DNA from 3 places in the Rhizobium sp. BK212 genome. Region 2 is predicted to be linked to each of the others. Evidence: predicted binding sites of a transcription regulator. Region 2 holds the regulator's gene; each other region holds the start of a gene.
What was found. The regulator HrcA, encoded in region 2, represses chaperone genes, less so after heat shock. The targets are predictions, from matches to a motif close to GTTAGCACTCNCNNNNNGNGAGTGCTAAC.
Positions count from the first base shown of each region.

Region 1: a site for HrcA is predicted at 2,716-2,744, ahead of FHT79_RS28995 (co-chaperone GroES). Genes of this name have one in related genera too.
Region 3: a site for HrcA is predicted at 3,006-3,034, ahead of FHT79_RS18000 (co-chaperone GroES). Genes of this name have one in related genera too.

Region 1 covers NZ_JACIFS010000012.1:167,998-172,910, reverse strand. Annotated here, with positions in the region: gene FHT79_RS29010 (hypothetical protein) at 1-136, opposite strand, end outside; gene FHT79_RS29005 (hypothetical protein) at 204-596, opposite strand; gene groL (chaperonin GroEL) at 663-2,297, opposite strand; gene FHT79_RS28995 (co-chaperone GroES) at 2,345-2,662, opposite strand; gene FHT79_RS28990 (hypothetical protein) at 3,164-3,427, shown strand; gene FHT79_RS28985 (hypothetical protein) at 3,424-3,750, shown strand; gene FHT79_RS28980 (hypothetical protein) at 3,747-4,058, shown strand; gene FHT79_RS28975 (VOC family protein) at 4,296-4,676, shown strand; gene FHT79_RS28970 (ectoine synthase) at 4,727-4,913, opposite strand, start outside.
Region 2 covers NZ_JACIFS010000004.1:305,837-310,749, reverse strand. Annotated here, with positions in the region: gene FHT79_RS16195 (nucleoside hydrolase) at 1-22, shown strand, start outside; gene grpE (nucleotide exchange factor GrpE) at 61-693, opposite strand; gene hrcA (heat-inducible transcriptional repressor HrcA) at 805-1,893, opposite strand; gene rph (ribonuclease PH) at 2,021-2,740, shown strand; gene FHT79_RS16175 (VOC family protein) at 2,737-3,162, shown strand; gene rdgB (RdgB/HAM1 family non-canonical purine NTP pyrophosphatase) at 3,163-3,807, shown strand; gene hemW (radical SAM family heme chaperone HemW) at 3,817-4,913, shown strand, end outside.
Region 3 covers NZ_JACIFS010000005.1:115,253-120,165, forward strand. Annotated here, with positions in the region: gene FHT79_RS17985 (SDR family oxidoreductase) at 1-468, shown strand, start outside; gene FHT79_RS17990 (hypothetical protein) at 449-706, opposite strand; gene groL (chaperonin GroEL) at 759-2,387, opposite strand; gene FHT79_RS18000 (co-chaperone GroES) at 2,541-2,855, opposite strand; partial or broken gene FHT79_RS18005 (hypothetical protein) at 3,212-3,503, shown strand; gene FHT79_RS18010 (hypothetical protein) at 3,611-3,967, shown strand; gene FHT79_RS18015 (DUF2934 domain-containing protein) at 4,022-4,345, shown strand; gene FHT79_RS18020 (HD domain-containing protein) at 4,351-4,770, shown strand; gene FHT79_RS18025 (hypothetical protein) at 4,878-4,913, opposite strand, start outside.

The DNA of each region.
Region 1 (4,913 bases), on a different contig from region 2:
GCGCGCGGCGACGTGTGCTGTCGTTGGCGGCTTTTTTCTGCCCGTCGGCTGATGCCTCAGGGACTTTCTTGAGGCTTTCGCCGCCGGCGTCGTCTGCGGCTGGCTGCGGGTCGCTCTTTTTTTCAAAGCGGATCATGGGTCATTTCCTGCTTCAACAGTGGGAGCGCTCCGCAGATATATCGGAGCGCTCTAGAAAAACGGCGTCAGACGGCAAGCGCAGTGGCGCAGCCTTGAACACTTCGGCTGTCGGACGAGGTCTGCCCAGGCATGGTTGCCCAGCCGCCCGCTTCGACAAACTGACGCTGCTTGTAGCCGTCGTTAAGCGCTTTGAACTCGATCAGTTTAGCGCTCGCATCCGGCGCCGCCTTGAACCGCTCGACGCAAATGGCCGACGCCAATTCTCCGCGTGCGGTATCGCCGGCGGCGGCGGCCGCTTTGCTTGACGTGCCGCCTGTGACCCAGCCTCCCCAGCTGAAGCCGATGATCATCGTGGCGATCGCCGTGACGACGCAGGCCCAGACGAGAAGCGTCTTGGATGGCTGGTAATTGTCGAAACGCTGGGTAATCGATGTCTTGCTGCTGCTCTGCACGGACATTGGAATTCTCCCTGTCTATTGTTCGGGTTGCGCCGTCCGGCGACGCCGGACCGGTTCAGGCTGGCCTCAGTATCCCATATCGCCCATGCCGCCATTTCCGGCTGAAGGGGCAGAGTCTCTTGCGGGAATGTCGGCGATCATCACCTCGGCGGTGATCAGAAGCGCCGCAATCGAGCCGGCGTCCTGCAGAGCGGTGCGTACGACCTTGGCCGGATCGACGATGCCGGCCTCGATCATATCAACATAGGTCTCCGTCTGTGCGTCGAAGCCCTGATTGTGATCATTGCTGCCGGCGAGTTTTCCGACGACGATGGAGCCTTCGAACCCGGCATTGTCGGCGATCTGCCGGATCGGGGCTTCAAGCGCCCTGAGCACGATCGAGATGCCGGCCGTCACGTCGGCGTTGTCGCCGGTCAAACCCGTCAGCGCCGACTTCGCGCGCAACAGTGCCACGCCGCCGCCCGGTACGATGCCCTCTTCGACCGCCGCACGGGTCGCGTTCAGCGCGTCGTCGATGCGGTCCTTCTTTTCCTTGACCTCCGTCTCGGTCGCACCGCCGACACGGATGACTGCGACGCCGCCGGCCAGTTTCGCCAGGCGTTCCTGCAGCTTTTCCTTGTCGTAGTCGGAGGTGGTCTCCTCGATCTGCGCCTTGATCTGCTGGATGCGCGCCTGGATGGCCGCTTTCTCGCCGGAACCGTCGATGATCGTGGTGCTCTCCTTCTCGATCAGCACGCGCTTGGCGCGGCCGAGCATATCGAGCGTGACGTTTTCGAGCTTGATGCCGAGATCCTCGGAAATCATCTGGCCTGATGTCAGCACGGCAATATCTTCCAGCATGGCCTTGCGGCGGTCGCCGAAGCCCGGCGCCTTGACGGCCGCGACCTTCAGGCCGCCGCGCAGCTTGTTGACGACCAGCGTCGCCAACGCCTCGCCTTCGACATCCTCGGAGATGAGCAGAAGCGGTTTGCCGGTCTGCACGACGGCTTCCAGGATTGGCAGCATCGCCTGAAGGCTGCCGAGTTTCTTCTCGTGAAGGAGGATATAGGGGTCCTCCAGTTCCACGCGCATCTTCTCGGCATTGGTAACGAAATAGGGTGAGAGGTACCCGCGGTCGAACTGCATGCCCTCGACGACGTCGAGTTCGGTCTCGGCGGTGCGCGCCTCCTCAACGGTGATGACGCCCTCATTGCCGACCTTGTCCATCGCCTTGGCGATCATCTCGCCGACGCTGACGTCGCCATTGGCGGCAATGGTGCCGACCTGGGCGATCTCGCCTGACGATTTGACTTTCCTCGCCCGCGCCTGGATCTCCTTGACCACCGCAACGACGCCGAGATCGATGCCGCGCCTGAGATCCATGGGATTCATGCCGGCAGCGACGAGCTTTGCGCCTTCACGAAAGATGGAGGCCGCAAGCACCGTCGCCGTCGTCGTGCCGTCGCCGGCAAGATCATTGGTCTTCGACGCTACCTCGCGCACCATTTGCGCGCCCATGTTCTCGAACTTGTCGGCGAGCTCGACTTCCTTGGCGACAGTGACGCCGTCCTTGGTGATGCGCGGTGCGCCATAGGCCTTGTCGATGACGACGTTGCGGCCCTTGGGGCCAAGCGTGACCTTGACGGCGTTGTTGAGCAATTCGACGCCGCGCAGCAGGCGATCGCGCGCATCGGTGGAGAATCTGATTTCCTTGGCAGACATGATATTGGTCCAGTTCGGTCTTGAGATACGGATCGGAATGCGATCGATCAGGCGGCCTTTTGAGAGGCCACTCCGATCTTTTCGACGATGCCCATGATGTCGGTCTCCTTCATGATCAGAAGGATCTCGCCCTCGATCGTGACCTCTGCCCCCGACCATTTTCCGAACAGAATGCGATCACCGACCTTAACGTCGAGCGGGATCAGATTACCGTTGCTGTCGCGCAGGCCCGGGCCGACTGCGACCACGTCGCCTTCCTGCGGCTTTTCCTTGGCGGCGTCTGGAATGATGATTCCGCCCTTGGATTTGACATCGCCTTCCGCACGTCGAATGACGACGCGGTCGTGAAGTGAACGGAATTTCATAGAGGTCTTTCTGCTGCCGGCGCGTATGGCGGCTGCAACACATAAATAGCACCCGTGGCACTCCATTGATAGGAGTGCCAAGAAATATTATTCACGCATGAAAAATCAGGAAATCATTTCGGCGGGATGTTTTGTAATAATTATGAATTGAATAGAATTTCTTGAGCCATTACGCTCCATTTTATTTGCGTGACCACGGAGTTAATTTGGCGTTTTTTATAGATAAATCCGAATTTATCTTGATTTAAACGTAATCTAGGCGTAACGATAAGCCTCGTCGATTTGGCCGACTTGGCTTCGCGGTGTCAGAGACCTACGACCCGCCATACACCACCGAATTCTCGATAGCGAATATATGACGTCGTTCCGGCGTGCATTTCGCGTATTCGATCCGGAATGAGCTTGGCGCTGACCGCGGATGTACCGGCAACGTCGAGTTCGTCCGGTTCGGATCTCAACGATACAGGAAATGCATCGGTGTTTCCTGCGGAGGCTTCAGTCATGACAAGTCGCACCACACAAACCGTCGTCCACTTTTCATCTCCTTTCCGCCTGCCAGGTTTCGACAGAGCACAGCCAGCCGGGGAATATCGCGTCGATTATGACGAGGAATTGATCGATGGCGTTTCCAGGCTTGCCTGGCGACGGATCGGCGCCTTCATCCACCTGCCGGCGATCGCCGCACAGAGTTCGACACTGCAGATGATGCCTATCCATCCGTCAGATCTCGAAACCGCGCTCGAAAAGGACCGCAAACCGTCATGACCGCTACGCGCACCCCGCAACGCAATGGACGTTCGGTCCGACGCGAGCCAGCAACACATATCTTCAAGGTTGGGCAGACCGTCCGGCTGAAGGACGGGTTCCTGATCGTGCCTTCCAAGCTCCCCGACACATACCGCATTACCGCCACGCTGCCTCCGAGAGGCAATCTGCTGCAATACCGTATCCGCAGCGACGACGAACGTCACGAGCGGGTCACGACGGAAGACAGCCTGGAGCCGGTAAACCTATCGCCCGGCAGCGGCGTAACACTGATCGAGACAACGTTTGGCCACGGCCCGAATGACGGAAGGTTGACATCGTGAACAGCCATGAAGACGAAGGAAGACCGAACGCCTTTGCTGTCGGTAATAACAAGGGCGGCGCGGCCGGCCACTACGCCATGGACATTGGACGCGACCGCCGGATCGAACCCGCCCGTTCGTGGACCGTCTATCACGCGAGCGTTCCGACGCACGCGGACCATGCCGTGATCGGCGCGAGCCGTTCGCAGGCCGGGAGAGACATGTTGTCCTTCAATCTTCTCAACATCGGATACCGGAAGGAATGGCTCAGGCTATCCGACGCTGCGCAGATCGCTCGTGACACCCCGCCGGCTCATCCGTGGCGCTAGGATCCGGACCCTACTCCGCCCTCCCCTAAATCACGTGACAGCGTCGCAGGGCTTGCGCTGAACAGCGGTAATTTCGGCGCGCCGATTTCTTTGCCAGGACGCTCGAGCGGATCGCCAGCCTTTTTGAACGACGCCCTTTCGTTGACTTCGGACCGCGGTTGAAAGATGTTGGCGTCGTGCCATCTTGAGGGATGAGCCGTCCTTCGGAGACCAAGGGAAGTCAGGGAGTTTGCGTCCATGTTCGATCATGTCTCCATCGGCGTAAAGGACATCGAAAGAGCCCGCCGTTTCTACGACGCGGCGCTGGCGCCGCTCGGATATGAGCGGCTGTCCAATTCCGACACGATGATCGGCTACGGCCCGGAAAGGGTCGGCCTCTGGGTGATGCAGGTCGAACACCCCGTTGTTGCCGATCTGCGATCCGGGCTGCATTTCTGCTTCGTCGCCCCGAACGAGGCTGCGGTCGATGCCTTTCACGCGGCGGCCGTCGCCTCCGGCGGCACGGATAATGGCGAACCGGGGATCCGGCCGGATTACGGACAATTCTATTACGCCGCCTTCATCATCGACCCGGACGGCTACCGGCTCGAAGCCTATTTTCATAAAGGCGAGCTGTAACAGGCCGACTGACCGTCAGAAAACCGCGCACTTTCCCTTATAGGCTGATCTCAATAAGCCGATCCCGAGGGGTCGTTCAGATTATGGCGCTCGGATCCCTCGAGCGGCGGATTGAAGACGCTGACGAGGATCATATCCTGGTCACGGCCGCCGCGCAGCAGATGCTTGTCATGCTTGTCGAGCACATAGATATCGCCTTGACGGATCGGAAAGACGGTGCCGTCCATATCCTCCACC
Region 2 (4,913 bases):
CGAACGCTTCGCCCGCATCTGAAGCTTTGGTTTCCCTTCCTCAGCGGAAGGGAAACGACCTTAAGCGTCCTTCTCGTCGAAGACGGAGTTGGTTTCGGCTTCGGCCGGCTTGGGGCCGCCCTTGGCGACGCCGACCATGGCCGGGCGCAGCACGCGTTCGCCAATGGTGAAGCCTGCCTGCACGACCTGGACGACCGTATTGTTCGGCACGTCGGGGTTCGGCACCTCGAACATCGCCTGGTGGAAATTCGGATCGAACTTCTGGCCGACCGGCTCCAGCTTGCGAACGCCGTGGCGCTCAAGAGCCGACAGCATGGCGCGCTCGGTCATCTCGACACCTTCGATCAGGGTGCTGAGGCCGGCATCGGCCGCGGCCTTGGTCTCCGGAGAGATGGCATCAAGCGCGCGGCGCAGATTGTCCGAGACGGCGAGCATGTCGCGCGCAAAACCCGCGACGGAATAGGACTTGGCGTCCTTCACTTCGCGCTCGGTGCGCCGGCGCAGATTGTCCATCTCGGCGGCAAGGCGCAGATAGCGGTCGCGCAGCTCACCGTTTTCGGCTTTCAGAAGCTCGAGCGGGTCCGGCTGGGCAGCCTCTTCCTGCGCAATATCGTTCTCGACGTAGGCGGCAGCGTCGGCTGCGGCATCGGCCGCAGTTGCGTCAGGTCCGTTTTTCGTCGTGTCATCGGTCATGACGGTCTCCGGTTGGTGTCTTCAGATGCGCCCGATATCGAGGTTTGACCGAAAAAAATCAAGTCTGCGTGACAAAGAAGCGAAAATTCCGCACGTTCGCCAGTTGCGGCATCAAAGCTGATTGCGCGAAAGGCGGGAGACGAGCTGGGCGGTGTAATCCACCATCGGCACGATGCGGGAATAATTGAGCCGCGTCGGGCCGATGACGCCGACGGCGCCGACGATGCGATCGTCATCGTCACGATAGGGCGCGACGATCAACGACGAGCCGGACAGCGAGAAGAGCTTGTTTTCCGAACCGATGAAGATGCGCACGCCGGAACCGGTTTCGGCGAGATTGAGAATCTCGATCAGGCTGTCCTTCTTCTCGAGATCGTCAAACAACAGGCGCAGCCGGTCGAGATCCTCGGCGCCGGCGAGGCCCTCGAGCAGGTTGGCGCGGCCGCGGATGATCAGTTGCGCGGGCTTGCCTTCGTCCGGGCTGCCGGCCCAGACAGCGATGCCGCGCTCGACGAGATCGCGCGACAGGGCATCGAGCTCGTGGCGGACGTCATCCTTCAGCCGGCTCAACTGCTTGCGGAGTTCCGGCAGCGTCTGGCCGGACATATGGGCATTGAGAAAATTCGCCGCCTCGGTCAGTTGCGAGGAGGTGACGCCCGCCGGCAGCTCGATGATGCGGTTTTCCACCTGATCGTGATCGCCGACGAGCACGGCCAGCGCCTTGGTCGGTTCGAGCCGGATGAACTCGACATGTTTCAGCACCGGATCGCTTTTCGAGGTGATGACGAGGCCGGCGCCGCGCGAAATGCCGGACAGCATGCGGCTTGCCTCGTTCATCATCGATTCCACCGGATTGCCGCCGCTTTCGGCCCGCACCTGCCGGTCGATGTTGGCGCGCTCCTCGGCGGAGAGGTCGCCGACCTGCATGAAGGCATCGACGAAGAAACGCAGGCCGATCTGGGTCGGCAGCCGTCCGGCGCTGACATGCGGCGAATAGATCAGGCCGAGTTCTTCGAGATCGCTCATGACGTTGCGCACCGAGGCCGGCGACAGCGACATCGGCAGAAGACGGGACAGGTTGCGCGAACCGAGCGGCTCGCCACTTTCCAGATAGCCTTCGACGATGCGCCGAAAAATTTCCCTGGAGCGCTCGTCCAGTGCGGCAACAGCATCCGAAACCGACGTCGACCTGATGCCCATGAAGCTTACGAACCCGCGCTGATGATACTTCCCGAAAAGTAAGTCAAACTCGCACCTGTGGCAAAAGGGAATTTGCAAATAGGCGCCGCCAATCGTAGAAGCGGTCAACAAACCCCAGGAGATAAGAATGCGGCCTTCAGGCAGAAAAATCGACCAGATGCGCAAGGTCTCGTTCGAGCGCAATTTTTCCAAGCATGCGGAAGGCTCCTGCCTGGTCAAGTTCGGCGATACGCATGTGCTCTGCACGGCCAGCCTTGAAGAAAAGACGCCGCCCTGGCTGCGCAATACCGGCAAGGGCTGGGTCACCGCCGAATATGGCATGCTGCCGCGGGCGACCGGCGAACGGATGAAGCGCGAGGCCGCCGCCGGCAAGCAGGGCGGCCGCACCCAGGAAATTCAGCGGCTGATCGGCCGGTCGTTGCGCGCCGTCGTCGACCTGCAGGCGCTCGGCGAACGGCAGATCACGCTCGACTGCGACGTCATCCAGGCCGATGGGGGTACGCGGACCGCCTCGATCACCGGCGGCTGGATCGCGCTTTACGACTGCCTGAAATGGATGGAAAGCCGCAACATGATCAAGGTCGACCGGGTCCTGAAGGATCATGTCGCCGCCATCTCCTGCGGTATCTTCGCCAGCCAGCCGGTGATCGATCTCGATTACCTCGAGGATTCCTCGGCCGAGACCGATGCGAACTTCGTCATGACCGGCACCGGCGGGATCGTCGAGATCCAGGGCACGGCCGAGGGCACGCCGTTCAGCGAGGGCGAATTCACCTCGCTGATGCAGCTTGCCAGAAACGGCATCGGCGAACTGGTGGCGCTGCAGAAGCAAGCCGTCGAAGGATGAACCCCATGCTGGAAGGCATGTTGGAAACGGCGCTCTATGCGCGGGATCTCGATCAGGCCGAGGCGTTTTACGAAGACGTCCTCGGACTGGAGAAGATCGCCCGCGCCGCCAACCGGCATGTCTTCTTCCGCTGCGGGCCCGGCGTTCTGTTGATCTTCAACCCCGAGGAAACGGTGAAGCCGCCGGCGCCTGATGCCCTGCAGGTGCCGCCGCACGGCACGACCGGCCAGGGCCATGCCTGTTTCCGGGTATCCGGCCGCAATATCGACGCCATGGCCGAGAAGCTGACGGCGGCTGATGTGGCGATCGAATCCGAGGTGCGCTGGCCGAACGGCGGCCGCTCGATCTATTTCCGCGATCCGGCCGGCAACAGCCTGGAATGCGCAGAGGCTAAAATCTGGGGCATCGAACAGGATATCTGAATGCGCAAGCTTGAAACGAAGACCATCGTCGTCGCCAGCCACAATGCCGGCAAGATCCGCGAGATCCAGGAATTGATCGGGCCGCTCGGCTTCACCGCCAAATCGGCGGCGGAGCTGAATTTCGTCGAGCCTGACGAGACCGGCACGAGTTTCGAGGAGAATGCGACGATCAAGGCGGTCGCCTCGGCCAATGCCGCCGGCATGCCGGCGCTTTCGGACGATTCCGGACTGGTGGTCGACGCGCTCGGCGGCGATCCCGGCGTCTACACCGCCAACTGGGCGGAGAGGGCCGACGGCACGCGCGATTTCGACATGGCGATGGCCAAGGTGGAAAAGGCGCTGCAGGATGCCGGCGCGACGAAGCCGGAACAGCGCACCGCACGTTTCATCAGCGTGCTCTGCCTCGCCTGGCCGGACGGGCACACGGAGCTGTTCCGTGGCGAAGTGGAAGGCAGCGTCGTCTGGCCGCCGCGCGGCACCCAGGGCTTCGGCTACGATCCGGTCTTCCAGCCTAAGGGTTACGACATCACCTTCGGCGAAATGAGCGGCGAGGAAAAACACGGCTGGAACGTCGGCAAGCCGCAAGCGCTGTCGCACCGGGCCCGCGCCTTCAAACTCTTCGTCGAAACCTGCCTGGAGGCATAAGGTCGGTACGTGGGCACATCAGACACGCCAAGCAGCTCGCGCGATGCAGCACTTTTGCCCGATACCGGTGAGCCCGGCTTCGGCGTCTACGTGCATTGGCCCTTCTGTGCGGCGAAGTGTCCCTATTGCGATTTCAACAGCCATGTGCGCCACCAGCCGGTGGATCAGGAGCGCTTCACCGCTGCCTTCTTGAAGGAGATGGCAACGGTGCGGGCGATGAGCGGGCCGAAGACGGTCACCAGCATCTTCCTCGGCGGCGGCACGCCCTCGCTGATGAAGCCGGAAACGGTCTCGGCCATTCTCGACGGCATTGCCCGGCACTGGCACGTGCCTGCCGGCATCGAAATCACCATGGAGGCCAACCCTTCGAGCGTCGAGGCCGACCGCTTCCGCGGCTATCGGGCCGCCGGCGTCAATCGTGTCTCGCTCGGCGTGCAAGCGCTGAATGATCGGGACCTGAAATTCCTCGGCCGTCTGCATGATGTCGCCGACGCGCTGAAAGCAATCCGGCTGGCGCGCGACATTTTTCCCCGCATGTCCTTCGATCTGATCTATGCCCGGCCGCAGCAGACGGTCGAGGAATGGGAGAAAGAGCTGAAGGAGGCTATCTCCTATGCGGTCGACCATCTCTCCCTCTATCAGCTGACCATCGAGGAAGGCACGCCCTTCTACGGCCTGCACAAGGCGGGCAAGCTGGTCGTGCCGGACGGCGAGCAATCGGCATTGCTCTACGAGGCGACGCAGGAGATCACCGCGCGCGAGGGCATGCCGGCCTATGAGGTTTCCAATCACGCCCGGCCGGGTGCCGAAAGCCGGCATAACCTGACCTACTGGCGTTACGGCGATTATGCCGGCATCGGCCCCGGCGCCCATGGCCGGCTGACACGCGGCCCGGAGAAGATCGCCACGGCGACCGAGCGCAAGCCGGAAGCCTGGCTCGACATGGTCGAGCGCGACGGCCACGGCATTCTCGACGAGGAGCGGCTCGGCTTCGAGGAACAGTCCGACGAGCTCTTGCTGATGGGGCTGCGGCTCCGGGAAGGTGTCGATCTTGCCCGCTGGCAGCAGCTTTCGGGCCGCGACCTCGACCCGAAACGCGAGGAATT
Region 3 (4,913 bases), on a different contig from region 2:
GAACCATCCGAGATCGATGCCATGATCGACATCAATCTCAAGGCGCCGATGCAGCTGACCCGTGCATTCCTGCCTGCCATGGTCGAGCGAAAGCGCGGCCACCTGATCTATATCGGCTCGAGCGGCGGCCAGGCGCCGTATCCGAATATGGCGGCCTACGGCCCGTCGAAGGCCGGGCTCAGCCTGTTTTGCGACAATTTGCGCTGCGACCTGCTCGGGACCTCCGTTCGGGTGACCGAGGTGGTGCCGGGCCGCGTCCAGACGGAACTTTATCGAACCGCAATGGCGGGCAATCAGGCGCGGACGCTGCTCTATGACGGCTACCGTCCGATACAGCCTTCACACATCGCCTCGATCATCTCGAACGCCATCGAGCTTCCCGTCTTCGTCGACGTGTCGCGGATCGAAGTCTTCCCGACGGACCAGGCGACCGGCGGCGGCACCATGGTCAAATTTCCCGAGCCGTAGGCGGGCGCTCGCTTGTTTCGAAGAGACCGCGGGCCGCCTCGACCATCGATTGCAGCTGATTGGGGTCGCGTACGCCCTGTCGGTAGATCTCGATGATGATGCTCGCCATTCGTTCTGCTTCATCGCTGTCTCTTGCTATCGCGTAATCGGCGCGGAGCTTGTCGAAGACGTGCTGGCAGGTTTCAAGATCGCGGGAGTCCAGCGGTACCTGCGATCGGCTTTTGATCGTTTGAACCATCTCTATTCCCTTCGAAAGGCCCGCCAGCGAGGCCGGCGGGCCGGCAGATGTGTTAGAAATCCATGCCGGGGCCGGCGGGCAATGGCGGCGGCGCGTCCTTCTTGGGTTTCTCGGCGATCATGGCTTCCGTCGTGACGAGAAGACCGGCGATGGAGGACGCGTCCTGCAGCGCGGTGCGAACAACCTTTGCCGGATCGATGACGCCCTGCGCATAAAGGTCGCCATATTCGCCGGTCTGAGCGTTCCAGCCGTAGGCGAAGTCACTTTTCTCGCGCAGCTTGCCGACGATGACCGAGCCTTCCGCTCCGGCATTTTCGGCGATCTGCCGCGCCGGCGTCTCGAGCGCGCGGCGAACGATGTCGACACCGACACGCTGGTCGCTATTGGCGGTCTTGAGGTTGTCGAGCGCCTTGACGGAGCGCAGCAGCGCCACGCCGCCGCCCGGCAGAATGCCTTCCTCGACCGCCGCCCGGGTTGCATGAAGCGCGTCGTCGACGCGGTCCTTCTTTTCCTTCACTTCGACTTCCGTCGAGCCGCCGACGCGGATGACGGCAACGCCGCCGGCGAGCTTGGCAAGACGCTCCTGCAGCTTCTCGCGGTCGTAATCGGAGGTGGTTTCTTCGATCTGCGCCTTGATCTGGGCAACACGGCCTTCGATGTCGGACTTGGCGCCCGCGCCGTCGACGATCGTGGTGTTCTCCTTTTCGATCGACACCTTCTTGGCACGGCCGAGCATGTCGAGCGTGACGGATTCGAGCTTGATGCCGAGGTCTTCGGAGATGACGGTGCCGGCGGTCAGGATGGCGATGTCTTCGAGCATGGCCTTGCGGCGGTCGCCGAAGCCGGGCGCCTTGACGGCAGCGATCTTCAGGCCGCCACGCAGCTTGTTGACGACGAGGGTTGCAAGAGCTTCGCCTTCGACGTCTTCAGCGATGATGAGGAGCGGCTTGCCGGACTGGACGACGGCTTCGAGAACCGGCAGCATCGACTGCAGGTTCGACAGCTTCTTCTCGTGGATGAGGATATATGGGTCTTCGAACTCGGCCCGCATCTTGTCGGCATTGGTTACGAAGTAGGGGCTGAGGTAGCCGCGGTCGAACTGCATGCCTTCGACGACTTCGAGTTCGGTTTCGGCGGTCTTGGCTTCTTCAACCGTGATGACGCCATCATTGCCGACCTTTTCCATGGCTTCCGCCAAGAAACGGCCGATTTCGGCATCGCCATTGGCGGAGATCGTGCCGACCTGGGCGATTTCGGCATTGTTGGAGATCTTGCGGGCGTTGGCCTTCAGTTCCGCAACGATGGCGCCGACGGCGAGATCGATGCCGCGCTTCAGGTCCATCGGGTTCATGCCTGACGTGACGGCCTTGGCGCCCTCTTTGACGATCGCCTGGGCAAGCACCGTTGCGGTCGTGGTGCCGTCGCCGGCGATGTCGCTGGTCTTCGAGGCGACTTCACGGACCATCTGGGCGCCCATATTCTCGAACTTGTCTTCGAGTTCGACTTCCTTGGCGACGGAGACGCCGTCCTTGGTGATGCGCGGCGCGCCGAAGGACTTGTCGATCACGACGTTGCGGCCTTTCGGGCCGAGCGTCACCTTCACGGCGTTGGCCAGGATGTCGACGCCGCGCAGCATCTTCTCCCGGGCTTCGGTGCTGAATTTGACTTCTTTAGCGGCCATGTCCTCACTCCTTCATAGGCAGCCAGAGCAATTCCGGGAAAGGTGCGAAGCGGTTTTCCCTTCGGAATTGCGTCAGAAATAAAATGTTGGAGCTGTTCTGCTTTTCTACGACAAGCTGAAGCGCTCCAGCGTTGACGAATGTTCGCAGGGACCTCAGGCGGCCTGCTGCTGTTCGCCCTGGGTTTCGATGACGCCCATCACGTCACTTTCCTTCATGATCAGCAGGTCTTCGCCATCGATCTTGATCTCGGTGCCGGACCATTTGCCGAACAGGATGCGATCGCCGGGCTTGACGTCGAGCGCCTGGATCTGGCCGGCATCGTTGCGTGCACCAGGGCCGACGGCGATGACCTCACCTTCCTGCGGCTTTTCCTTCGCAGTGTCGGGAATGATGATGCCGCCCTTGGTCTTGTCCTCTGACGTGACCCGGCGGACGAGAATGCGATCATGAAGCGGTCGGAACGACATGTCTTCCTCCATCGACAAACAGTGATGATGTTGCTCCCCCGGGCCGGACCGGACGACCAATCCGGGGCGGGCGCAAGGTTCCGCGCGAGCGCGCCTTGCGCGACTGATCTGGTTCGACGGCACTGCAATTTCAAGAGGGATGAGAGAAAAATTAGCACTCCCCAACGGCGAGTGCTAACGTATTGCAGGGAACAGAAAATCGGCTCCCGCGTTCGGACTACGAGGTGGATGGCACTGTGTCGAAGGCGCGTTCAAGCCGCATCGAGGCTTGAATCCGGATTTGGACATTCCCAACTGTCTCATGATCGAGGCTTGACGAGCTCGATCACCGTCCCACGTCTTTTGGAGTGAGTGACATGGAAGAAAAGACCAATATAATCAGAGACCTCAGCATTGAGGAACGTGAGGAAATCTTCGTCGATATCGCTCGCACGCTGGAGGATAAGGCGCGTGAGGCTCTTGTCGAAGGCAACATGCAGTTTGCGGCACTGTCCAACAACATGGCTGAAGCGATCCGCGTCAATGCCGACGAACTGGCCCGTGACGATCCCCACAATGCCGAGCTTCGTGTTGCTGCAGGCGACGGCGATGATTTCGCAGTTCGAGGCCGTGCACCCCTATCGAATGGTGAGTATGGCCGTTCATTGATTGCCGCCGGCGCGTGCGGCTCGATCGCGCGCTCAAATCAATCGCCGCCCACGCGGAACTCTCACTGCTTGCGAAGGTTATTGGATCACAACATCGAAGGGTGATCCATGATGACCGACAAATCCAACGTGCCGCCCGAGAGCGGGACCGACGACGCGCGTTCCGCCGACACCGAACGGACCGAAGCCGATCGCAAAAGGGCATTGGAAACTGCCCGGCGCAACGTCAGTTCGACATTGGATCGCCACAGCGGCACCGAAACCCTAAGCCTCAAGCGTGCCAAAGAATATCTCAGCCTCGGCGGCCACCGCCGGTCGATGATCGACGACAATATCACCGACGTTCGTCAATGGGATGAAGATCCGCCGGAGGCCGAACGCTTCTGGAAGGAACGGGTGGAGACGCTTTCAAAGGACGAGCGCAAACGGGTGGAGGATTTTCTTCCAACCATCAACACACCGTGAAAGTGGCTGGGCCTGTTCTTCGGACGGCTTATTTAAATGCGCTTGGAGGAGATCATGGCGATAGACAAGCATGAGCAGATACGTCGCCGTGCCTACGAAATCTGGGAGGCCGAAGGCCGCCCGGATGGCGCCGACCAGCGTCACTGGCTGCAAGCCTGCGACGAACTGGCGGGCGAGGATGAGCATGAAACACTGCAGAACCTGCTCGATGAAGACGACAGGGATGATGCAGCACTGCTCCAAGGCGCCGGCGAGAGCGGCGATTTCGATCGGCGACGAACGCCTGTCCAGGCCGCGGCGGTTCCAGTCCGTGACATCGAGATGACGACGGGCGAGAAGCCTTCCCGACAGAAGATCAGGAAGACCGAGGGCCCGTGATCACCATGCAGCATCTCGACCATGCCATCCAAGTGGCTCTTACAGCCCATGAAGGTCAGGCAGACAAGACCGGCCGGCCGTTCTTCGAACATTGCCAGCGGGTCGCACTTCTCGTTTCCGGCGATGAGCGGCGAACGATCGCCTACCTTCATGACGTGGTCGAGAAAGGAAGCGGCTGGACGCTCGACAGGCTGAGGGAAGATGGCTTTGCGCCAGCGATCATCTCCGCCGTGGACGCTCTGACACGGCGGCCGGACGAGCCGGACGACGACTTCGTCAGACGCGCGGCATCCAACCCGCTGGCCTTGCCGGTCAAGCAGGCCGATCTCGAAGACAATCTCCGGCAGGCCGAACAGACCGGCAAGAACACCGAAAAGTACCAGCGCGGCCTGGATCTCCTGCGCGACATCAAGAGCCGACAATAGGAACTCGGACAAATTTGCGCAGTTCGCCTGGCCGCCAAGATCGATAATCGGCCGATGGCGACCGTAACCTGACTTCCGCTGGTGCAGCGAAGGTTCTGTGCCTCATTTCATGTTTTGTTGGTAAACCACACTGTCGGGACGCC